DNA from 2 places in the Acidovorax sp. GW101-11A03 genome. Region 1 is predicted to be linked to the other one. Evidence: predicted binding sites of a transcription regulator. Region 1 holds the regulator's gene; the other holds the start of a gene.
What was found. Region 1 encodes NrdR, which represses ribonucleotide reductase genes. Its sites were predicted from a motif close to CACNANATNTNGTG; they were not measured.
Positions count from the first base shown of each region.

Region 1 (11,824 bases):
CCTGGTGGTTGGAGATGGGGCTGGACCAGCAGGCCCGCAGGCCCGTGGGGGCGAACAGGTCGCGGTAGTCCGTCCACAGGGGGTCGGTGGTGATGTCGGTGACGATCACCGGCGCGTTGCGAAACGCCGCCGTGCCGCAGGAGCCCACCTTCGGACCTATAGGAAGGCCATCCAGGGCATCGCAAACCGCCGCTGGCAGGCCGGGGGCGGCCAGAGGGCGCAGGCAGCCTTGTGCATCGACTGCCAGGATGGAGGCCGTGACTTCGGGGGCAATCCGCTCCACCTCGCGGCACACGAGCGCCATCAGGTCTGGCAGCGGCAGTTCGTTGACCATGCCTTCCAGCACCTTTGTCTGCAGCACTTCGTGCATCTTGGTCAAGGTGATGTCCGTCAGCACCGTGATGCTGCCTCCTGGGCCGCCCGAGGCCTCGGGCGAGGCATTGATCACCATCGACACCCAGCGTGGTTGCCCGGACTTGCTGTACAGCATGGTCTCGACATGGAACTCGCCCTGGGTACTGACTTTGGAGCGGATGCTGCCCAGCAGGGCCGGATCGGAATGCGGGCCCAGCAGCACCTCGCTGAGCAGCTTTCCCAGCATTTCCTCGGGCTGAAAGCCAAAGAGCCGCGTAAACCCCTGGTTGATGTACACCACCCGCTTGGCGCTGTTGGTCATCACGATGGCGTTGTCGCTGGCATCCAGGGCCTTGCGAAGGGGGGCATCGCCCAGCATGGGGGGCAGAAATTCTGCGTGGGGCAAAGAGGGACCAGGCATTGGCAGGGCAGAGGCGGGCATGGAGGTCCCGGAGGTGGTGTGCCGATCCTAGCAAGCGCGTGGGGCCATGCCAAGCGCGATATGCCCTGCGCAGGGCGGGACAAGATCAGTGGATACGCCGGTTGCGCTCCAGGCCGTTGGGGGGCGGTGGGTCTGGGATAATCCCGCCCCATGAGCGGCAACACCATCGGTACCCTATTCGCAGTCACCAACTTTGGTGAATCCCACGGCCCAGCCATTGGCTGCGTGATCGACGGCTGCCCGCCGGGCATGGCCCTCACCGAGGCCGACATCCAGGCTGACCTGGACCGGCGCCGCCCTGGCACCAGCCGCCACGTCACGCAGCGCAACGAGCCGGATGCGGTGGAGATCCTCTCTGGCGTGTACGAGGGCAAGACCACCGGTACCCCCATTGCCCTGCTGATCCGCAACACCGACCAGCGCAGCAAGGACTACAGCAACATCGCCGAGAGCTTCCGCCCCGGCCATGCCGACTACACCTACTGGCATAAGTACGGCATCCGCGACCCGCGCGGCGGTGGTCGGTCATCGGCCCGCCTGACGGCGCCCACCGTGGCCGCAGGCGCCGTGGCCAAGAAGTGGCTGGCACAACAGTATGGCGTCGAGTTCCGCGCCTGCATGACCCAGCTGGGCGAACTGCCCATCCCATTCGAGAGTTGGGACCACGTACGCAACAACCCCTTCTTCGCCCCTGTGGCCGACGTGCAGCAGTACGAGGACTACATGGATGCCCTGCGCAAGGCGGGCGACTCCTGCGGGGCCCGCATCCGCCTGCAGGCCACGGGCGTGCCCGTGGGGCTGGGCGAGCCGCTGTACGACAAGCTGGATGCCGACATCGCCCACGCCATGATGGGCTTGAACGCCGTGAAAGGCGTGGAGATTGGCGCGGGCTTTGCCAGCGTGGCGCATCGCGGCACCATGCATGGCGACTCGATGACGCCCCAGGGCTTTCGCACCAACAACGCCGGTGGCGTGCTGGGCGGCATCAGCACCGGGCAGGACCTGGAGGTGAGCATCGCCATCAAGCCCACCAGCTCCATCATCAGCCCGCGCGAGTCCATCGACATCCACGGCAAGAGCACCGAGGTGATCACCAAGGGCCGCCACGACCCCTGCGTGGGCATTCGCGCCGCGCCGATTGCCGAGGCGCTGCTGGCGCTGGTGGTGATGGAGCACGCGCTGCGCCACCGCGCCCAGTGCGGCGATGTGGTGCCGCCCGTGCCGCCCATCCAGGCTTCGTTTCTGTAACACCAACTCCCACCGTCCCAGGGGCGGTCCCTCTGTATGAGCAACCGCTTGTTCCGGGCCTTCCGTCGCCGGGCGCTGGCCGCCTTGGCCGTGCCGCTGTGGCTGGGCGGCTGTAGCGGCATTGTGCCCACAGCCCCCGTGGCGGGCAGCGCGCCGCCCCACATCGACATCACCCTCATCGGCTTCAACGACCTGCACGGCAACCTGGAGCCGCCCCACATGGCGCACCGGGTGCAAGGGCCCACGGGCCCGGTGCTGGCGCCTGCCGGAGGCATGGCCTACTTTGCCAGCGCCATGGCGGCCCTCAAGGCCCAGTCGCCGCACCATGCGGTGGTGTCGGCGGGTGACATGGTGGGCGCCTCGCCGCTGGTGTCGTCGCTGTTTCTGGACGAACCCACGATCGAAGCGGTCAACCGCATGCAGATCGACTTCAATGCGGTGGGCAACCACGAGTTCGACCGGGGCTGGCGCGAACTGCTGCGGCTGCAGCACGGCGGCTGCGAGAAATTCACCTCGCGCGAGCCCTGCCGCATCAGCAAGCCGTTCGAGGGCGCCCGATTTGGCCTGCTAGCGGCCAACACAGTGCGCGAAGACGGGCGCACCCTGCTGCCCGCCACGGGGCTCAAGCGGTTCACCGAAGGCGGCGTCACGGTCACCATGGGTTTTATCGGCCTTACCCTGCAGGCCACACCCACCATGGTCAGCCCGTCGGGCGTGGCGGGGCTGCGCTTTGAGGACGAGGCGGCCACGGCCAACGCACTGATTCCGCAGCTCAAGGCCCAGGGCGCTGATGTGATTGTGGTGGCCATCCATGAAGGCGGAAGTACCACGGCGGGCGTGCAGGAGACCAGCTGCGCAGGCCTGTCGGGCGACATCGTGCCCATTCTGGAGCGCCTGGACCCTGCCGTGGATGTGGTGGTCTCGGGCCACACGCACCAGGCCTATGTGTGCGACTACAGCCGCGTGAACCCGGCCAAACCCTTCTTGCTGACCAGCGCAGGCCAGTACGGCACGCTGCTCACTGACATCCAGCTGCGCGTGGATACGCGGACCCGCCGTGTGGTGAGCAAGACAGCACGCAATGTGGTGGTGCAGGGCGAGGCCTTCACTGGTGCCCAGGGCCTTGTGCCCGTCACCACCGCCGTGCCTGCCTTCCCGGCAGACCCAGGTGTGCAGAAGATCATCGACACCTACCGCGCCGCCGCCATTCCACTGGCCCAGCGGCCCGTGGGCCAGGCCAAGGGCCCCATGCGCCGCCAGCCCAACGCGGCGCTGGAGAGCGTGCTGGGCAACCTGGTGGCGGACGCCCAACTGCTGGCCACGCGTTCGCCCGAAGAGGGGGGCGCGCAGCTGTCGTTCATGAACCCCGGCGGCCTGCGCGCCGACCTGGTGCCGGATGAGCAAGGGCTGGTGCGGTATGGCCAGCTGTACGCGGTGCAGCCCTTTGGCAACCAGCTGGTGGTGAAGACCTTCACGGGGGCACAGATCCGAGCGGTGCTGGAGCAACAGTTCGCCAGCGGCGGCAACACGGTGCAGCGGCCCCGGGTGCTGTCGGTGTCCAGCGGCTTCAGCTACCGCTACGACCTGACCCAGCCCGCCGGGGCGCGCATCAGCCAGATGGTGCTGAACGGCGCGCCATTGGCCGACGCGCAACCGGTGCGCGTGGTCATGAGCAGCTTTCTGGACAGCGGCGGCGACAACTTCACGGTGCTGACCCAGGGCCGGGACCGGCAGGTGGGCGCGCTGGACCTGGACGCGCTGGAGGCCTACTTCCGCCAGCAAAGCCCGGTGGCGCCGCCCGCCACGGACCGCATCACGCGCGTGGGCCGCTGACGCGGGGCCGCGCTGCAGCCATAGTGCGGGTCAGCTGCGGCGGCGCAGCGCACCCAGCCATTGCAGCGGGTTGAACCCGGTGACCAGCCCGGTCGCCACCAGCACCAGCGCGCCGCCCCAGAGCATGCCCGGCCCCAGGGCCTCGCCCAGAAAGACATGGCCCCAGGCCACGCCAAACAGCGGGATCATGAAGGCCGAACTCATGGCGGCCACGGGCGAGACATGCTTGAGCACCCGCAGGTTGAGCCAATACGCCAGGCCCGAGGTCACGATGCCCATTACGGCCACGGCGGCCAGTGCGCCGGGTGTGAAGCGCGCTTCGGGCAGGCTCCAGGCTGCGCCCGGCAGCAACAGCACCAGGGCGGCGGCATGGATGCCTGCGGCAATCGACAGCGGGGACATGCGCTGGGTGGCGCGTTTCATCCAGGTGGTCGAGATGCCATAGCAGGCCGACGCCGCCACACAGGCCGCCGCCGCCAGCAACAGGGCGGGGGTGGGCTGCACGGGGCCCAACTGCACGATCAGCGCCACGCCCGCAAAGCCGCTGAGGCAGCCCAGCCACTTGCGCGCGCTCAGCGTGTCTTCCTTCATCCAGGCGGCGGCGATCACGCCAAACGGTACAGCCATGGTGTTGAGCAGCGAGCTGTAGCCCGCTGGCAAGTGCAAGGCCGCCCAGGCGTACAGCAAGAAGGGCAGGGCGACGGTGAGCGTGCCCAGCCCGAACAGCTCGCGCCAGTGGCGCCAGGGCCAGGACTCGTTGGCGAGGCGCATGATGCCAATCAGCGTGAGCGTGGCCAGCCCGATGCGCAGGGCCGCCATCACGTTGGGCCCCAGCACGGGGCTGGCGATGCGGATGAAGAGGAATGAGGCGCCCCACAGGGCAGACAGCAGCACCAGCTGCAGAAAGTGGCGGGTTTTCACCGCAGCGATTGTCGGGCACGGGCGCTGGGCGTGCTGCATGTGCGGGTAAAAAACTTAAAGCAAAAAATGCCGTTTGCGCTCGTCCAGTATGCCGTTGCAGCTATCGTTTCAGGAGCGTTGCGCGCTGTAGCCTTGGTGACAGCGCTGCTGGCAGCATCTGTCGGGAAGCCATGGCGTTGTTTGATTGCTATGCTATTGATAGCTATCAAGGCATGATGGGCGCGCGGTAGGCGCCAAAAAAGCTTGAACTCCATGCCCGGTGGGCCGGGTGGAGGTGACCACGTCGCCTGGCCTGGCGCTGACCTACCTACTTGCGCACTTCATCGACCATGGCGCGGAAGTCGTCGATGTCTTCGAAGCTGCGGTAGACGCTCGCAAAGCGGATGTAGGCCACCTTGTCGAGCTTCTTGAGTTCGCGCATGACCAGTTCGCCAATGCGGCCGGACAGCACTTCGCGCTGGCCGAGGTTGAGCAGCTTTTCTTCGATGCGCTCGATGGCGCTGTCGATCTGCTCCGTGCTCACCGGGCGTTTGCGCAGTGCCAGGCTGAACGAGCCGAGCAGCTTGCTGCGGTCGTATTCAATGCGCCGACCATCCTTCTTGACGATGGCCGGGAAGTTCACTTCCGGCCGCTCGTAGGTCGTGAAGCGCTTGTCGCACGCGCCGCACTGGCGGCGGCGGCGGATGAAGACCCCATCCTCAGACACCCGCGTTTCAACGACTTGCGTTTCGAGGTGGCTGCAGAAGGGGCACTTCATGGACTTCCAGGACCGGCTTGCTTAACGGTAGACCGGGAAACGTGCAGTCAGGGCGTTGACCTTGGCGCGCACGGCGGCGATGTTGGCCTCATCGCGGGGGTTGTCCAGCACGTCTGCAATCAGGTTGGCCGTGATGCGGGCTTCTTCTTCCTTGAAGCCGCGTGTGGTCATGGCGGGGGTGCCAATGCGCACGCCGCTGGTCACCATCGGCTTTTCAGGGTCGTTGGGGATGGCGTTCTTGTTGATGGTCATGTGGGCGGCGCCCAGCACGGCCTCGGCTTCCTTGCCGGTGATGCCCTTGGCGCGCAGGTCCACCAGCATCACGTGGCTTTGCGTGCCGCCCGACACGATGCGCAGGCCGCGTGCGGTCAGTGTCTCGGCCACGACCTTGGCGTTCTTGGCCACTTGCTCTTGGTAGGCCTTGAACTCGGGCTGCATCGCTTCCTTGAAGGCCACGGCCTTGGCTGCAATCACATGCATCAGCGGGCCGCCTTGCAGGCCGGGGAAGATGGCGCTGTTGATGGCCTTCTCGTGCTCAGCCTTCATCAGGATGATGCCGCCACGGGGGCCGCGCAGGCTCTTGTGCGTGGTTGATGTCACCACGTCGGCGTGGGGCACGGGGTTGGGGTACACGCCGGCAGCGATCAGGCCCGCGTAGTGGGCCATGTCCACCATGAAGATGGCGCCGATTTCCTTGGCGACCTTGGCAAAGCGGGCAAAGTCGATGTGCAGGCTGTAAGCGGATGCACCAGCCACGATCAGCTTGGGCTTGTGCTCGCGGGCCTTGGCTTCCATCGCGTCGTAGTCGATTTCTTCTTTGGCGTTCAAGCCGTAGGAGACCACGTTGAACCATTTGCCCGACATGTTCAGCGGCATGCCGTGGGTCAGGTGGCCGCCTTCGGCCAGGCTCATGCCCATGATGGTGTCGCCGGGCTTGAGGAAGGCGAGGAACACGGCTTCGTTGGCGGATGCGCCGCAATGCGGCTGCACGTTGGCGGCATCGGCGCCGAAGATCTTCTTCACGCGGTCGATGGCCAGCTGCTCGGCCACGTCCACATGCTCGCAGCCACCGTAGTAGCGCTTGCCGGGATAGCCTTCGGCGTACTTGTTGGTCAGCTGGGTGCCCTGCGCCCACATCACGGCGGGGGAGGCGTAGTTCTCGCTGGCGATCAGCTCGATGTGGTGCTCTTGCCGGGCGTTTTCGGCCTGGATGGCGGCGAAGAGTTCGGGGTCGGTTTGTTCGACAAGAATGTTGCGGTCGTACATGGTTTGGCAGTCCTAAGAACTTGTGTCCCTTGAAACAAGGGCTGCCCAGGCGAACGGCTGAACGCAGCGGGTGGCCCCGTGCGGCACGCTTCCCAGTGGTTCACAAGGGGCGGGCCCTTGCCGGTTTCCACGTCAGCGGCAGCACCCTGTGCGGGTACCGCGCCTATCGCCAGTCGCGTACTTCGCTAGTGTAGCCGACACGGCGGCGTGCACCTACGAGGTGCATCGCACAAATCTCCGCTGGGCCGAGGGGTTCACAGACCCGACAGCAGGGCCACCTTGTCGGCGGTCGCGGTGGGCGCTGCCGGGGGGGCTGCGGCCGGAATGCTCTGGGCAGGCGCCTGGGTGGACAGCGATGGGGGAGGGTTGAAGGGCATGGCCCGGCCATTGGCGACCTGGCGCAGGCGGAAATGCTCTGCCATCACCTTGGCTGCATAGCCGCCATCGTCGGCCATGTTGGCTGCGCCCACGTAGTAGCGCAGGCCGCCTTCGACGGAGCCAGCGCGCGCAATGCATTCCTGCAGAACCTTGACACCCACACGCAGGTTGCTCACCGGGTCGAAGGCCGCAAAGTGGCCGCCAAAGCTCTGGTATTTGTCGGTGTGCACGCGGGTCATGACCTGCATGAGGCCCTGGGCGCCCACGGCGCTCTCGGCAAACGGGTTGAAGCTCGACTCGATCGCCATGATGGCCAGGATCAGCGTGGGGTCGATCTTGGCGCGGGTGCCGATCTCATAGGCCTCGGCCACCAGCACGCTGAGCGGCTCGGGCGCCACGCGGTACTTCTTGCTGAGCCAGAAGGCCACTGCGGCCTGCTCCTTGGGCAGGTCCTTGGGGTTGGCGGCCGTGGCGCGCTCGCTGGCTTCGGGCTCGATGGGCATGCCCAGCATTTCCACCTGGCGGGCCTGCAGCCAGCCCATAAGACGCTCTTCGCCAGCTTGGCGCAGGTCGGGCCGGGCTGTGAGGGCAATGATGATGAAGGCAACTGCCAGGCCGATGAGGGCAAAGCTGTTGTGGGTGATTTCAAGAAAACCTTCGGTCACATCGGCCACGAAGGTTCGTACGCCGGAGACTATTTTTCCTGACGCTGTCATAGCTCTTCCTTTCTGAGGCGCAGCGGGAGCTTGGAGCAGTCACTGGGACTGCACCTTCCCGGCAAGTCGCCTGGATTGGTACGCCATCAAGTCCGGGCTGCACGTCTGTGGAGTGCTTGTCGCCTGGTTTGACTTAGCCGGGTTCGGCAGCGGGTTGGGGTTTTTACTAGCCCGTTTTCAGGGCTGGCGGATTCTAGAAGCTCTCTAAATGCATAGTCAATACTAACAATCGAAATCATCAGACACTTGAGTTATGAAAAATCTGTAAAAAATTACAGTTTTTGGGCTCTTTGAGGGGCTCGAAGTTGCCTGGCGCGGGTGGTGGGTGTGACACCCCCGTGTCAAATTCAATCGGCCGTGTGGCCGTCATTGAGAATCCGATTTGAGCCCGGAGAGCGACTTTGGTAAGGTGGAGGCGCCTGTAGATTTCAGGCATCGCCAGACGAAGCGAAATCTCCCTCCGAGGGCATTCAGTGCCAAGGTGCAGCAGATGCCGCTTCTAAGGCAACCCCTGGAGGCAATCCCTTGCCTCCTCGCCATGCGGACCTTTATCTCCGCATCGCGACCGATGGCAAAGACCGTTGTGTCAGCCGTCAAGCCCGGCGGGCAGGCCATGAGGCCCTGTCCGTCGGGCTTTCTTGTTTGTGCTTCACCCTTGGGATCCTCTGCACAATTCTGCACAAATCACCGCGCCGTGTGCATCTGCGGTCTCGGGCTGTCTGCGGCGTTGCAAATACTCGCAATAGCTACGGCTATTGCTGCTTTTTGCGCCTTGCAGCCCATCCCGTTCCGCAGCGCCCGCTTGCCGCTCCATTCGTGCAGGATCCCTTGGCGATTGGGCATTGGCGTCTATATATAGATAATGGGGGCTGCCCCTGGCGGGGCGACTGTTCGCCCGCAGTAGGGCGAGGTTCCCATAGAGGGGCCGCAGCCTGTCGGCTGCCTGTCCAAGCCTTGTGCCAGATCACCTGTAGAAGGTTGGTGTGGTGCATACAAAGGCGCCCGCTCAGAACCCGGTGAAAATAGCCCCTTTGTTGCCCCGGCACGCATGCAGTGCGCTTGCCGTGGCAGGTCCTCTTTTGGCAATGCGCCAGGGGTGCCTTCGTTATCCATTGGATCCATGTTTCCATTTTTTTCCCGCAGCAAAATGTCCGACGCACCTGAAGTGAATCCGGCCCCGGCCAAAACCCAAGAGCCGCATCCGCTCGACGCGCTGACCGGCGGTGCTTTTTCTGCCGCCACGTCCGGCGAGCGCGCCTCCCGCATCCGTGACTGGCTGGCCACCCAGCCCGCGCCCGAACAGCTGCAGGAAGTCTTCAAGGAGCTGAGCGGCCGTGACAAGGGTGCCGCCCGTGCCGTGCGTGAGCGCCTGGATGAAATCCGCCGCGCCAAGGGGCAAGAAGCGATCGCCGCCGAATGGGCCGAGAAGGCCCAGGCGCTGTTGGCCGCCCCCAAGCTCAATATTGCAGACGCCCTGGCCTGGCAGCGCGATGCGGCCAAGGCCGGTGCGCCCTTGTCCCGTGAACCGCTGTCGTTGCTCAAGGCGCAGATGGCTGACCGCGTGAAGGTCATCGAAGACCTGCAGCACCGCGTGCAGGTGCAGCGCGAAGCCGCCGTGCTGCTTGCACAACGCATTGAAGTGCTCTCGACCAAGCCTTGGCGCGATGCACATGCGGCGCTTGAACTGCTGCGCGCCGACGTTGCGCGCTGGCAGGAGCAAGCCCAGGAACTGACGGGCGACGCCAGCTGGGTGAGCGTGGAAGCCCGCTTCCCCCCGCTGCTGGACGCCTCTCGCACCCAGTTGCTGGTGGTGTGGGAAGCCTTCCAGCCCGCCGTGGCCCAGGCGGCCGCAGCGGCCGAAGACGCAGCAGCACCCTTGCCCCCCGTGCCCGTGTGGGCCGATGAACTGCGTGCTGCGCGAGGCCTGCCTACCGAGGCGGCCGCTTCTTCGGCTGCAGCCAAACCCGCGCGTGCCACCAAGCCCAAGGTGGCTCCCGAGGTGGTGGAGAAGGCCGCACAGGTGGTGCGCGAAGCTCTGGCGACGCTGGAAAAGGAAACCGCCGAAGGCCATGGCAAGGCCAGCGCCGGTGCCGCCGCCGCCCTGCGGGCCGTGCTCAAGGTGCATGGCAAACACATCGACAACGCGCTGGAGCAGCAGGTGCACACCGCACTGGTGGCTGCGGGCGAACTGGAGGGCTGGCAGCGCTGGAGCGCCGACCAGGTGCGCGAAGACCTCGTCGCCAAGGCTGAGGCATTGCTCAATCGCCCCGAAGGGCAGGCCCTGGGTGGCCGCAAGATGCAGGAGACCCTGCGCAACCTGCGTGACCAATGGAAGCAGGCAGACCAAGGCGGTGCCCCCAACCACGCCTTGTGGAAAAAATTCGACGAAGCCTGCAACGCCGCGCACAAGGTCGTCGAGGCCTGGCTGGACAAGATCCGCACCGAAGCGGCTGAGCACAAGGCGCAGCGCCTGGCGCTGATCGAAGAGGTCAAGGCCTGGGCGCAAGAGCACGCGTCATCGACCGACTGGAAGGGCATGAACCGCGCTCTGTACCAGTTTGGTGACCGCTGGCGCGAGGGTGGCCATGTGGGCGAAAAGCTGTTTGCCGAACTGCAGCCGCAGTGGAAGCAGGCCATTGCCCTGGCCGCCGCGCCGCTGGAGGCCGCACAAAAAGACAGCCTGGCCCGCCGCCACGCCATGATCGAGGAAGCAACGGCGCTGGGCGCTGCACCCACGCTGCGCATCGACGCGGTCAAGGCCCTGCAGCAGCGCTGGCAAGCCGAGGCGCAGTCCGTGCCGCTGGATCGCAAGCACGAACAAAAGCTGTGGGATGCTTTCCGCAAACCCATTGACGAGGCGTTCAATCGCAAATCGGCCGACCGTGAAAAGGCTGCTACCGAACTGAGCGCACGCGACCGCGCGGTGCTGGACGCCTCCAAGGCCCTGGAGACTGCCAATACCACGGGCGATGCCCAGCAGATCCGTGCTGCCGTGCAGGCGCTGGAGGCTGCATTGCGTGGCCAGGCCCAGGCGGCTGAAGCGGTGGCTACTGCGCAGAAGGCGGAGGCGGCACAAAACGCTGCGTCGCCTGCCGAGCAGGCCGGCGCGGGTGATGCTCCTGCGGCGGATGTTGATGCGAGTGGGGCAGCCGCTGATGGCGAAGCTGCGGCACCTGCCGCCGCCCCTGTGGCGCCCCCCAAGCCAGCCCGCCCCGTGGTGGCTGTGCGTGGCGACGACCGCCCTGGTATGAAAAAGGATGCACCAGCCGCCGCTGGCCGTGGCGCGCGTCCAGGTGATCGCCGTGATGGTCGTCCTGGTGACCGTGACGCGGGCCGTGGCCCGCGCACCGAAGGCCGTTTTGGTGACCGCAATGACCGTGGCGGCCGCATGGGCGAGCGCCCTGCTCACGAAGACCGTGGTCCCCGCCTGGGTGATGCGGCTTTCCGGGCACAGCGTGATGCCATGGAGCACGCTCAGCTGGCGCTGAAAAAGTTGGCAGCCCAGGCCCATGGTGAAACGCTGACCCAGTTGCTCGCGGCGTGGGACAAGCGCGATCCGTCCCAGGTCCCGAGTGCACAGGACCTGGGTGGCCGCGTGACGGCATCCGTGCGCGCCGCATGGACGCAGGCTCTGTCCGCTGCGCCCCAGGGCGATGCATCCGAAGCGTTGCTGCGCCTGGAAATGGCAGCCGAAGCCCCCACACCCGCGGAGCACATCGCTGCTCGGCGCATGCTGCAACTGCAACTGCTGACGCGCCGTAACGACCCGGCCCCGGCCCAGACCTGGGGCCAGGATGCTGCCCGCGTGCTGGCCAGTGCCAGCGACCCTGCCAGCGCCCGGCGTCTGCAGAACGTGCTGAAGACGCTGCTGCGCAAGCAGTAAGGGATGAGGGTGCTGCTCGGGTGGCC
Region 1 covers NZ_JBWKZU010000047.1:5,721-17,544, forward strand. Annotated here, with positions in the region: gene AC07Z7_RS18170 (sensor domain-containing protein) at 1-733, opposite strand, end outside; gene aroC (chorismate synthase) at 947-2,044, shown strand; gene AC07Z7_RS18180 (bifunctional metallophosphatase/5'-nucleotidase) at 2,081-3,877, shown strand; gene AC07Z7_RS18185 (DMT family transporter) at 3,908-4,807, opposite strand; gene nrdR (transcriptional regulator NrdR) at 5,106-5,555, opposite strand; gene glyA (serine hydroxymethyltransferase) at 5,577-6,821, opposite strand; ZMP/ZTP riboswitch at 6,858-7,008, opposite strand; gene AC07Z7_RS18200 (lytic transglycosylase domain-containing protein) at 7,076-7,915, opposite strand; gene AC07Z7_RS18205 (DUF349 domain-containing protein) at 9,036-11,798, shown strand.

Region 2 (11,824 bases), on a different contig from region 1:
CTGGACTACGGCTGCGGCTCGGGCATTCTGGCCATTGGTGCGGCCAAATTTGGCGCCACGGACATTGACGCGGTGGACATCGATCCTGCCGCTGTGGAATCCACGGCACAGAACGCGCAAGCCAACGGCGTGCAGCTGAGTGCCGGACTGCCCGACAAGGCACGGGGCGAGTACCAGACGGTGCTGGCCAACATCCTCGCGACACCCTTGCGGGTGCTGGCGCCTTTGCTGTGTGCCCATGTGGCGCCGGGAGGGCATTTGGTGCTTGCGGGCATCTTGGAGCGCCAGGCTGAAGAGCTGAAGGAGGCTTATGCACCATGGGTGCGCCTGGAAGTGGCGGATGCCGAAGACGGCTGGATACTGATGACTGCCCAGCGCTGAGCCTGCGCGTGTTCCGCCTGGGCCGAGGTGGCGCGGCCCCTACAATCCAACGCTGATGAGCCAGATCACTCGCTGCCCGTCTTGCGCCACCTCCTTCAAGGTGGTGGCAGACCAATTGCGCATCTCGGAAGGATGGGTGCGGTGTGGCCAATGCAAGGAGGTGTTTGATGCCTCTGCGCATTTGCTGCCAGTGGCCCCGGCGGCCCTTTTGCCCGATGTGTCCCTGACAGATGTGCGGCCGCCGCCGGCGCCCACCGCTCGAAAGAGCGATGCGGAGCGTGCTTGGGGGGGCGGGGCCGCGCCGCCTTCGTCCCCGGCGTTGGGGAGGGGCGCTCAGGCGGCTCCGATGGCAGCCCACGCTGCGCATTCCACTGCGCATCCCCCTTTGCATGCAGATGCTGGAGTCCATCGCGCAGGCGCTTCACTGCCCATGGCTGCAGCGCCCCTGGCACCGGCAACGCCTGTGCTGGATATTCCTGCGCCCACTGTGCCTGCCTTCCTGGCCGTAGGCGCGGCGGCTTCCGATGCAAATACCTTGAACCTCGCGCCGACTGCGCCGTTCTCCTGGTGGCCCGTCCCCACGCCGTGGGCGGCAGCGGAGGCTGATTCAAGCCCATCACTGTCGGGGTTGGCAGTTGATGGACCGGCCACGGAAGAGGTCGTGGCAAAGCCGGTGTTGGATGCTACTGCGGAGGCGCCTGGTGAGGCGGCGGCTCTGCCCATAGCCGTGGCGGATGCCGAAGTGGGCGGGGCTGCGGAGGTTGTGCGGGGTGGGTATGAGCTTCCCACTGCCGATTCGCATGACCCCATCGGGCTTGACGGCCCGGTGACCTCGGGGAAGGGTGGAGGGGGAAGTTCCTTCGCTGGGGTGGGCAGCGAGGCCGTGGTCGATGCGACCGGGAGCACATTGGCAGCGGAGCCTGTGCTGGAGCACCACGGGGAGGCACTTTCCTCTGACCTGCCGAGCACGGGCCACCATGACGCCCCCCCGACCGTGCCTGAGCTCCTGCCGTCGGTGGATTTTGTGCAGCGGCCCGTGGTGGATGAGATACCGGCAGCGTTGGAGCTGGTCGCAGATGACTCTCCGGCTGCGGTGTTGCAGCCCCGCACTCGCAAGCCCGTGGCCAGCCAGGTGGATGAAGATGAGCAGGGCGAAGAGGGTGCGCATGAGGCCGGGCCTGAGGTCAGTTTTGTGATTGCTGCGCGGCGCAAGGCTTTCTGGCGCAAGCCTGTGGTGCGGGCCGTGCTGGTGCTTGTATTGCTGGTCTTGGTGGTGGGCATGTTGCTGCAGGTCGCCGTCCAGGAGCGTGACCGCATTGCAGCCACGGACCCGCGTGCAAGGCCGTGGCTGCTCAAGTTGTGCGAGCCTTTGCAGTGCGAGGTGGCTCCCCAGCGCCAGATTGCCGATGTGGTCATCGACAGCTCTTCGTTCAACAAAGCCCGTGGCGACAGTTACCAGTTGGCGCTGACCATGAAGAGCAAAGCGGACATTCCATTGGCCATGCCTGCGGTGGAGTTGACCTTGACCGATGCCCAGGACCAGCCTGTGCTGCGCCGGGTGCTGCTGCCGAACGACATGGCCGCACCGGCGGAGCTGCCGGCGCGTGGCGAATGGAGCACTTCGGTATCGGTGATCGTGACCACAGGCGGTGCGCGCGTGGCTGGGTACCGGCTGCTGGCGTTCTATCCCTGAATTTTTACCAACCTACGGACCGATTCATTTCTATGGCTGCCCTCATTTGTGGTTCCCTGGCATTCGACACCATCATGACCTTCGAGGGGCGCTTTGCAGAGCAGATCCTGCCTGACCAGTTGCACATCCTCAATGTGTCATTCCTGGTGCCTTCTCTGCGCCGCGATTTTGGCGGGTGTGCGGGCAACATTGCCTACAGCCTCAAGCTGCTGGGGGGGGAGCCTTTGCCCATGGCGATGCTAGGCAGCGATGGGGCGGACTACCTCCAGCGACTGCAGTCGCTGGGCATCGATTGCCGCCACGTGGGCCAGGTTCAGGACACCTACACCGCACAGGCCATGATCATGACGGACCGCGATAACAACCAGATCACGGCCTTCCACCCCGGGGCCATGATGCAGGCGCATGCCAACCGCATTGATGTGGGCTCCAAGGCGAGTGTGGGGATCATTGCACCCGATGGGCGCGATGCCATGCTGGAGCATGCAGCCCAGTTCGTGGCGGCGGGTATTCCGTTTGTGTTCGATCCTGGCCAGGGGCTGCCCATGTTCAGTGGGGACGAGTTGGCGAAGTTCATTGACCAGGCATCCTGGGTCACAGTCAACGACTACGAAGGAAAGATGCTGAGCGACCGCACCGGCTGGACCCTGGCTGAAATCTCGCACAAGGTGGAGGGGCTGGTGGTTACCTTGGGGGCTGAGGGCTGCGAGGTGTGGGTTGCAGGTGAGAAGACCCATGTGCCTGCCGTGGTGCCGACGCAGGTGGTGGACCCCACGGGATGTGGGGATGCCTGGCGCGGTGCGCTGCTGTTCGGCCTGGAACGGGGCTGGGCGCTGCCACGTTGCGCGGCGCTGGGCAACCGCGTGGGGGCTCTCAAGATCGCGCAGCGCGGGCCGCAGAATTACACGCTGGATTTTTCGGTGGAGTGAGCCGTGATCGGCGTTGGGTAAAGGGGGCTGAACAGATGTTTGAGCCCTGTCCAACGCCTACTTGATCTGATGCCACCGCGAGGTGTGGCCCGTGCTGCCCCGCTGTTTGTGGGCTGGCGGCCGCAGGCGAAAAAAAACCCGGTGCACAGGCACCGGGTTGAGCGTGCAATACGCCTGAATTAAGGCTTGTTGCCCGTAGGGAAGGGCCAGGCAGCCTGAGGATTCAGGGTGGTCTGCGCCGCTGGTGCGGCAGCAGGGGCAGGCGCCTTGGGGGCCTTTTTGGCAGGGGCAGCTTTCTTGGCGGGAGCCTTGGCAGCGGCCTTTTTGGCGGGGGCTGCTGCCTTCTTGGCGGGAGCGGCCTTCTTGGCGGGGGCTGCGGGCTTCTTTGCTGCTACGGCCTTCTTTGCTGGGGCGGCTTTCTTGGCCGGTGCTGCTGCCTTCTTGGCGGGTGCAGCCTTCTTTGCTGCTACGGCCTTCTTGGCTGGAGCGGCTTTCTTGGCCGGTGCTGCTGCCTTCTTGGCAGGTGCAGCCTTCTTCGCTGCTACGGGCTTTGCAGTTGCAGCTTTTTTCGCGGGTGCAGCCTTCTTGGCGGCGGGTTTTTTCGCAGTTGCCATCATGTTCTCCTTGGGTCAATTTGCAAAGAGCACTTGCTGTCTACAGTGGACAGCAAGCGATCCATGGAGATGGAATAGAACTCCATCTCCATGAACACGGGAACGCTCCACACGGCGGCGCTCTGTGGCGCTGTCTGTCTGGGGCGTGGTGTAAAAATCCATGGTGGTGTGATGCGAAAAGGCGCTAGTCCCAGGACAGCGCACCACCGGACTGGTATTCAATAACCCGGGTTTCGAAGAAGTTGCGTTCCTTCTTCAGGTCGATCATCTCGCTCATCCATGGGAACGGATTTTCTTCGTTGGGGAACAACGTCTCCAGCCCGATCTGCGTAGCGCGGCGGTTGGCGATGTAGCGCAGGTAGCCCTTGAACATCGAGGCATTCATGCCCAGCACGCCGCGTGGCATGGTGTCTTCGGCGTAGCGATACTCCAGCTCAACCGCCTTGAGGAACAGCGCCTTGATTTCGGCCTTGAACTCGGCAGTCCACAGGTGCGGGTTTTCCAGTTTGAGCTGGTTGATCAGGTCGATGCCGAAATTACAGTGCATGGACTCGTCACGCAGGATGTACTGGTACTGCTCTGCCGCACCGGTCATCTTGTTCTGGCGGCCCAGCGCCAGGATTTGTGTGAAGCCCACGTAGAAGAACAGCCCTTCCATCAGGCAGGCGAACACGATCAGCGACTTGAGCAGCGTCTGGTCAGTCTCGAAGGTGCCGGTGTGGAAGTTGGGGTCCATGATCGCCTCGATGAAGGGGATCAGGAACTCATCCTTGTCGCGGATCGAGGCAACTTCCAGGTAGGCGCTGAAAATTTCGCCTTCGTCCAGGCCCAGCGATTCCACGATGTACTGGTAAGCGTGTGTGTGGATCGCTTCTTCAAACGCCTGGCGCAGCAGGAACTGGCGGCACTCGGGTGCTGTGATGTGGCGGTAGGTACCCAGCACGATGTTGTTGGCTGCCAGCGAGTCGGCAGTCACAAAGAAGCCGAGGTTGCGCTTGATGATGCGGCGCTCGTCTTCGGTCAGGCCGTTGGGGTCCTTCCACAACGCGATGTCGCGCGTCATGTTCACTTCCTGCGGCATCCAGTGATTGGCGCAAGTGGCGAGGTATTTTTCCCATGCCCACTTGTACTTGAAGGGCACCAGCTGGTTGACGTCGGTCTGGCCGTTGATGATGCGCTTGTCGGCTGCGTTGACGCGCCGATGTGCGGTTGCTGCAGCAGCGGTCGGAGCAACGGCAGAGGCTGTCATCGTTGCATGCACGGCTTGCAGGGAGGGGGTCTGGAAAGGCAGGGGCGGCTGTTCCGCCGGGTGGCTCTTGTTCAGTCCACCGTCCAATTGATTTTGCGATGAGGGCTTGACTTCTTCGTCCCAGGACAACATAGATTTTCCAGTGTTCGGATTATGAAAGCAGTGCTGCAAAAAGGAAAGCACTGCAGCGTTGTGTAGCAACGTTTTGTTGCTTCACAGCACCGGCACAACACCCCGGATCAGTCCGAAGTGTTGTGCGCGAAGTCCTTATTGGCAGGCTTCGCAGCCAGGATCGTCGATGGCGCAGAATTTCACATCCGTGGCAGGCACCGCTGCGGACTGTGCAGCAGCGGTGGCAGCCGCCGCTTCGAGTGCGCTGGGCTGTGCCTGCACGGGGGCGGATGCTGCGGACGCGCCGCCATCGTTGCCCGAGGACACTGCGTTGAGCTGGCGTGTGTTCACCGTGCTCATCTCGACGTGCGTGGCGCTCTGCGTGCGCAGGTAGTACGTGGTCTTGAGGCCACGGACCCAGGCCAGCTTGTAGGTGTCGTCGAGCTTCTTGCCCGATGCGCCAGCCATGTAGATGTTCAGGCTCTGGGCCTGGTCAATCCACTTCTGGCGGCGCGATGCGGCTTCCACCAGCCACTGCGGCTCGACTTCGAAGGCGGTGGAGTACAGCGCCTTGATGTCCTGTGGCACGCGGTCGATGGGGTGCAGCGAGCCCTTGAAGTGCTTGAGGTCCATGATCATCACGTCATCCCACAGGCCCAGGCGCTTGAGGTCGCGCACCAGGCCCCCGTTGATGACGGTGAACTCACCTGAAAGGTTGGACTTCACGGACAGGTTGCCGAACGAGGGTTCGATCGATGCATCCACGCCGATGATGTTGGAGATGGTGGCCGTCGGGGCGATGGCCACGCAGTTTGAATTGCGCATGCCGTCCTGCGCGATTTTCTTGCGCAGGGCGTCCCAGTCCAGCGTGGACGAGCGGTCCACTTCCACATAACCGCCCCGGGCCTGGGAGAGCATGTCCAGCGTGTCGAAGGGCAGGATGCCACGGTCCCACAGCGAGCCCTTGTAGCTGGAATACTTGCCGCGCTCCTTGGCCAGTTCGGTGGATGCCCAGTAGGCGTAGTAGCAGATGGCCTCCATCGACTTGTCGGCAAACTCCACCGCTTGCTGCGAGGCATAAGGAATGCGCAGTTCGTACAGGCTGTCCTGGAAGGCCATCACACCCAGGCCCACCGGGCGGTGGCGCAGGTTGGAGTCGCGCGCCTTGGTCACGGCGTAGTAGTTGATGTCGATCACGTTGTCCAGCATGCGCATGGCCACCGTGATGGTCTTCTTGAGCTTGTCGTGATCGATCTGCCCATTCTTCAGGTGCTGCAGCAGGTTGACCGAGCCGAGGTTGCAGACAGCGGTTTCGGTGTCGCTGGTGTTCAGCGTGATCTCGGTGCACAGGTTGGACGAGTGCACCACACCGGCGTGCTGCTGGGGCGAGCGCACGTTGCAGGCATCCTTGTAGGTGATCCAGGGATGGCCGGTCTCGAACAGCATGGTCAGCATCTTGCGCCACAGGTCAGTGGCCTGCACCGTCTTGGCGGGCTTGATCTCGCCGCGCGCTGCCTTTTCTTCGTAGGCCACGTAGGCCTTCTCGAAGTCGGCACCGAACAGGTCGTGCAGGTCGGGCACGTTGGAGGGCGAGAACAGCGTCCAGGTGCCTTTTTCCATCACGCGGCGCATGAACAGGTCGGGGATCCAGTTGGCCGTGTTCATGTCGTGCGTGCGGCGGCGGTCGTCGCCGGTGTTCTTGCGCAGTTCCAGGAACTCTTCGATGTCCAGGTGCCAGGTTTCCAGGTAGGTGCAGACCGCGCCTTTGCGCTTGCCGCCCTGGTTCACGGCCACGGCCGTGTCGTTCACGACCTTGAGGAAGGGCACCACGCCCTGCGATTCGCCGTTTGTGCCCTTGATGTGCGAGCCCAGGGCGCGCACGCGGGTCCAGTCATTGCCCAGGCCGCCGGCAAATTTGGATAGCAGGGCGTTTTCCTTGATGGATTCGTAGATGCCGTCCAGGTCGTCGGGCACGGTGGTCAGGTAGCACGAGGACAGCTGCGAGCGCAGCGTGCCGCTGTTGAACAGCGTGGGCGTGCTCGACATGAAGTCGAACGACGACAGCACTTCGTAGAACTCGATGGCGCGGGCTTCGCGGTCGGTTTCGTTCAGTGCCAGGCCCATGGCCACGCGCATGAAGAAGGCCTGGGGCAGCTCGATGCGGGTCTTCTTGACGTGCAGGAAGTAGCGGTCATACAGCGTCTGCAGGCCGAGGTAGTCGAACTTCAGGTCGCGGTCGGCCTTGAGGGCGGCACCCAGGCGCTGAAGGTTGTACTGCAGCAGGCGTTCGTCCAAAAGCTCGTTGTCCACGCCCTTTTTGATGAACTGAGGGAAATATTCGAGATAGGCTTGGCCCATCTCGGCCTGGGTCACTTCCTTGCCCAGCACTTCGCGCACGATGGTGTGCAGCAGCAGGCGGGCCGTGGCGTAGGTGTAGTCGGGGTCCTTTTCGATCAACGTGCGCGCGGCCAGGATGGACGCCTTGTAGACCTCATCCATGGGCACGCCGTCATAGAGGTTGCGCATGGTCTCGGCCACGATGGGGTCGGCCTTGACGTCCGCACCCAGGTTCACGCAGGCCGATTCGATCAGTGCCTGCAGGCGGCCCAGGTCCAGGGCAATGCGTGCATCGCCGTCCAGCACGTGCAGCAGCGGGGCGGATGCCACGGGGGCTTGCTGCTCGCTCTGGCGCGCGCGCTCCTGGGTACGGCGTTCGCGGTACAGCACGTAGGCGCGGGCCACTTCGTGGTGGCCACCGCGCATCAGGCCCAGCTCTACGTGGTCCTGCACGTCTTCAATATGGAAGGTGCCGCCACCGGGGCGCGAGCGCACCAGTGCCCGGGTCACGTTGTGGGTCAGGGTGTCCACCACTTCGCGGACGCTGGCGGATGCTGCCCCCTGCGTTCCGTGCACTGCCAGAAAGGCCTTCATCATTGCCACTGCAATTTTTTGTGGTTCGAACGGCACCACAGCGCCATTGCGGCGAATGATTTGGTGGTGTGCGAACTCATTGCCGGCTGTTGCCGCCGGGTTGGCCTGGGATTCATTGGAGTCTGCCGGGCCGGGCTGGGCGGTGGAAGGCGTGTTCAAAGCAGCTTGCATGGGTGTCCTCTTCTGTGGGCTGTCTGGAGTGGGAGAGCGGCGCAAGTGGGCGCCGCGATGGGGAAGTGGTGCGCCGGACTTCAGTCTGTCGCACACTATATATGGTGTGTCATGTGTGTTCAAGACACTACCGGTAGTGTACCGCCTGAACCGGACTGAAAAAGGGAAACAAGCTGTGTTAGGCCCCCGGTGCGCAAGCGGAGCACCCGGCGTGAGGCCCTTGCGGGTGTTGCGATGGGTGCCGTAAACCCAGCAGTGGCGGGTGCTGGCGGCGCATTTTCCCTTCAGAGCCGCGTGGCGACTGGAAGAAAAAAAATGTGCAAATGCACAAAGAAAAATACCGGGCTGACGCTTCGATGCGACAGCGTTATTCAGTGCCGCTAAGTTGCGGGGGGCTGTGTGGCGCCGGGGAACTGGTGGCGTGGCCAATCCAGCGCTTTTTGCAGGATGGCCCAGTCGAATCCGGGGCCGGGGTCCTGCTTGCGCCCGGGGGCAATGTGTTCATGCCCTGCCACATGGGCGATGGGATAGCGCAGTGCGATGTCCTGGCACAGCCAGGCCAGGGTCTGGTATTGGGGGGGCTCAAAGTCCAGGCCCTCCAGGCCCTCCAGCTCGATGCCGATGGAGTCGTCGTTGCATTGGGCGCGCCCCCGGTAGAACGACTGCCCCGCATGCCAGGCGCGCAGATCGCAGTCCACAAACTGCCATGGCACCCCCAGGCGGTCGATGAAAAAGTGGGCAGAGACCTGCAGGCCCCGGATGCCCTGGTAATAGGGGTGGGCGTTCCAGTCCAGGGTATTGGTGAACAGCTGCTGCACAGCGCCCGTGCCAAATTCTCCCGGCGGCAGGCTGATGGAGTGCACCACGATCAGATCCACCGCCTGGGCCGTTGCCGGGCGTGCACCGTGGTTGGGCGATTCCAGGCGGCGTGCGCCTCGGTGCCAGCCTCCGTCCCAGACGGAGACGCGCTGTGCGTCATCCCATGTCGTCATGCGGGTCCTGGTCGTTCGGGACGGCGATGTTCAGGCGCGCGATGCGGTAGCGGATCTGGCGCAGGCTGATGCCCAGCCGCGCGGCGGTGGCGGTCCGGTTGAACCCTGCCTCCTTGAGCGCGCGGATCAGTATCTCGCGCTCTTGCTGGTCCAGCCAGGCCTGTAGGTCACTGGGCAGGGGCGCGGCGCAGGTGGTGGTTTGCGGGGGCGAAGCGGTGGCATCGGCGGTCTGCGTCTGGGGACTGCTCCCAGGTGATGCCGCCGGACGCACTGCCTGTGGGTCGGTGGCGCCGGTCGGCCAGTCCACATGCAACTCCTCGCCATCGCTGAGCGCCACGGCGCGGTGCAGCAGGTTCTCCAGCTCCCGCACATTGCCTGTGAGCGGGTGGGCGACGATGGCGGCGAGCGCGCGGTCGGTGAGGGCTGGCACGGGCATGCCGGATTCCTGGGCGATGCGGGATAGCAGCGCCGTACAGAGCTCGGGCAGGTCTTCGCGCCGCTCCCGCAGCGGCGGGATCACGATCTCGATCACATTGAGCCGGTAGTACAGGTCCTGCCGGAAGCGACCGGACTGTACATCGGCCGCCAGATCCCGGTGGGTGGCGCTCACGATGCGCACATCCACGGTCTCTTCCTGGGTGGAGCCCAGGGGACGGACACTGCGTTCCTGGATGGAGCGCAGCAGCTTGGACTGCATGGCCAGAGGCAGATCGCCGATCTCGTCCAGGAACAGGGTGCCCCCGCGTGCGGCCTGAAAGTACCCGTCCCGGTCCTGGGTGGCGCCGGTGTACGAGCCCTTGCGGGCGCCAAAAAATTCGGCCTCGAGCAGGTTCTCCGGTATCGCGCCACAGTTCACAGCCACCAGGGGGCCGTCGGCCCGCTGGCTGCTGGCATGCAGCGCCTGGGCCACCAGCTCCTTGCCGGTGCCTGACTCGCCATGTATGAGAACCGGCGCCATGCCGCGCGACACCTTGGCCACCCGCTGCTTGACGTTGCGGATGGCTTCCGACGCACCCACCAGCTTGTCCAGCGCCGCGTTGCCCGACGCATGCTCGGCCGCCGTGGCCGCTTGCCGTTGCTGCCCGGGGCTGCGGGCGGCCCGGGGGGCGGGCACCCCACCGGTGCCTTGCACTGCCGAGGCCACCACCGAGCGGAACTGCTTCAGGTCCACCGGTTTGGTCAGATAGTCGAAGGCGCCTGAGCGCAGCGCCTCGACCGCGTTTTCTGCTGAGCCGTAGGCGGTCATGACCACGCAGCGCTCCCGGCGCTGCTGGTCACGCAGGTCCTGCAGCAGCTCCATGCCAAAGCCATCAGGCAGCCGCATGTCGGTGATCACGGCATCGAAGCGGTGGGCCTTGAGCTGGTCGCGCGCCTCCTGCACGCTGGACGCCGTCTCCACGCGATAGCCTTCGCGCAGCAGGGTCAGTTCGTACAAGGTGCGCAGATCGGGTTCGTCATCAACGACGAGGATAGAGGCGGCAGGGGCGTTCATGGCAATCCGGTTCAGACCACGATGGTGTCAAACAGCGTCGCGGCGTCGGCAGGGCGGGTGGTGCGACGGAAGCCCACGGTGAACGCGTTGCCTCCGGTCTCGCCCCGCAGCGTGGTGCGGTTCAGCCGCTGGTAACTGATGGACGCTCCATGGCGTTGGCACAGTTCGCGGCAAATATAAAGGCCCAGGCCGCTGGAGCGGCTCTCGGACGAGAAAAACGGTTCGAACAGGTGGCGCTCAACGGATTTGTCCATGGGGGCACCGTCGCTCCACACCTGCAGGCTGACCTGGCCCGCCGGGGTGGTGCGTGTCGCAACACACAGGGAGTCGGGCTCCGGCCCCATGTAGCGCAGGGCATTGTCCAGCAGGTTCACCAGCACGCGGCGCAGGTGCTCACCATCAAACTCCACCTGTGTGGCCTGGGTGTCCAGCATGACCACGGCACGGCGCTGCACCGGGTCCTGGGCCTGCCAGTCGTGCCAGATCTGGGCAATGGTCTCGTCCAGCTGCAGAGTGGAGGCGGGCGCATGGCTGATCTGGTGCTGGACACGGGCGATATCGAGCACTTCTTCGGCAATGCGTGCCAGCCGGTCGGCGTTTTGCTGGACCATGTGGGCCAGGCGCTTCTGTGCCGGGTCGTGCAGGTCTTCCTCCAGCAGCGCGTTGGCCTGCACGATGGCCGCCAGGGGGTTGCGGATTTCATGGGCCACGGCCGCAGACATGCGGCCCATGGCTGCGAGTTTTTCGGTGCGCAGGCGGGCTTCCATTTCGCGCAGATCGTGCAAAAACATCACACACAGCCGCTCGGTGTGGGCCTCTCGGGCGGCCTCCCGGGTCGATGTGAGCCAGGTGCGCACATGCAGGCCGGTCGGGCTTTGGCCCGGGTGCAGCAGGTCCACATCCGCTGTCTGGGGTTGTTCGTGGCGAAAAGTGCGCCGGGCCAGGATCAGCAATGGCTTCCAGGGGGAGGCGGACTGCAGGGTCAATGGAAGGTCGGGCAGGGCACCACTGGCCAGCAACTGCAGACCGGCCGGGTTGGCAACACGCACCACATCGTTCTCGTCCACCACCAGCACACCATCGGTCAGGTTCTGGATGACCAGGGCACTGACCTGGGTCTGCACGCGGGCCGCAATCTGGCTTTGCTGCGCCACTTCCTGTTCACGCGCCAGCCGTGTCGCCAGTTGGTGCACCAGATAACTCACGATGAAGTAGCCCGTGCCGGTGAGTGCGCTTTGCAGGTAGCGCTGTGCATCGTCAT
Region 2 covers NZ_JBWKZU010000014.1:21,578-33,401, forward strand. Annotated here, with positions in the region: gene prmA (50S ribosomal protein L11 methyltransferase) at 1-381, shown strand, start outside; partial or broken gene AC07Z7_RS08205 (MJ0042-type zinc finger domain-containing protein) at 437-502, shown strand; gene AC07Z7_RS08210 (DUF3426 domain-containing protein) at 1,376-2,074, shown strand; gene AC07Z7_RS08215 (carbohydrate kinase family protein) at 2,107-3,003, shown strand; partial or broken gene AC07Z7_RS08220 (histone) at 3,183-3,608, opposite strand; gene AC07Z7_RS08225 (ribonucleotide-diphosphate reductase subunit beta) at 3,802-4,998, opposite strand; gene AC07Z7_RS08230 (ribonucleoside-diphosphate reductase subunit alpha) at 5,134-8,079, opposite strand; gene ampD (1,6-anhydro-N-acetylmuramyl-L-alanine amidase AmpD) at 8,460-9,071, opposite strand; gene AC07Z7_RS08240 (sigma-54-dependent transcriptional regulator) at 9,055-10,563, opposite strand; gene AC07Z7_RS08245 (ATP-binding protein) at 10,575-11,824, opposite strand, start outside.
Region 2: AC07Z7_RS08230 (ribonucleoside-diphosphate reductase subunit alpha) is a predicted target of NrdR. The motif match lies at 8,173-8,186, and genes of this name have one in related genera.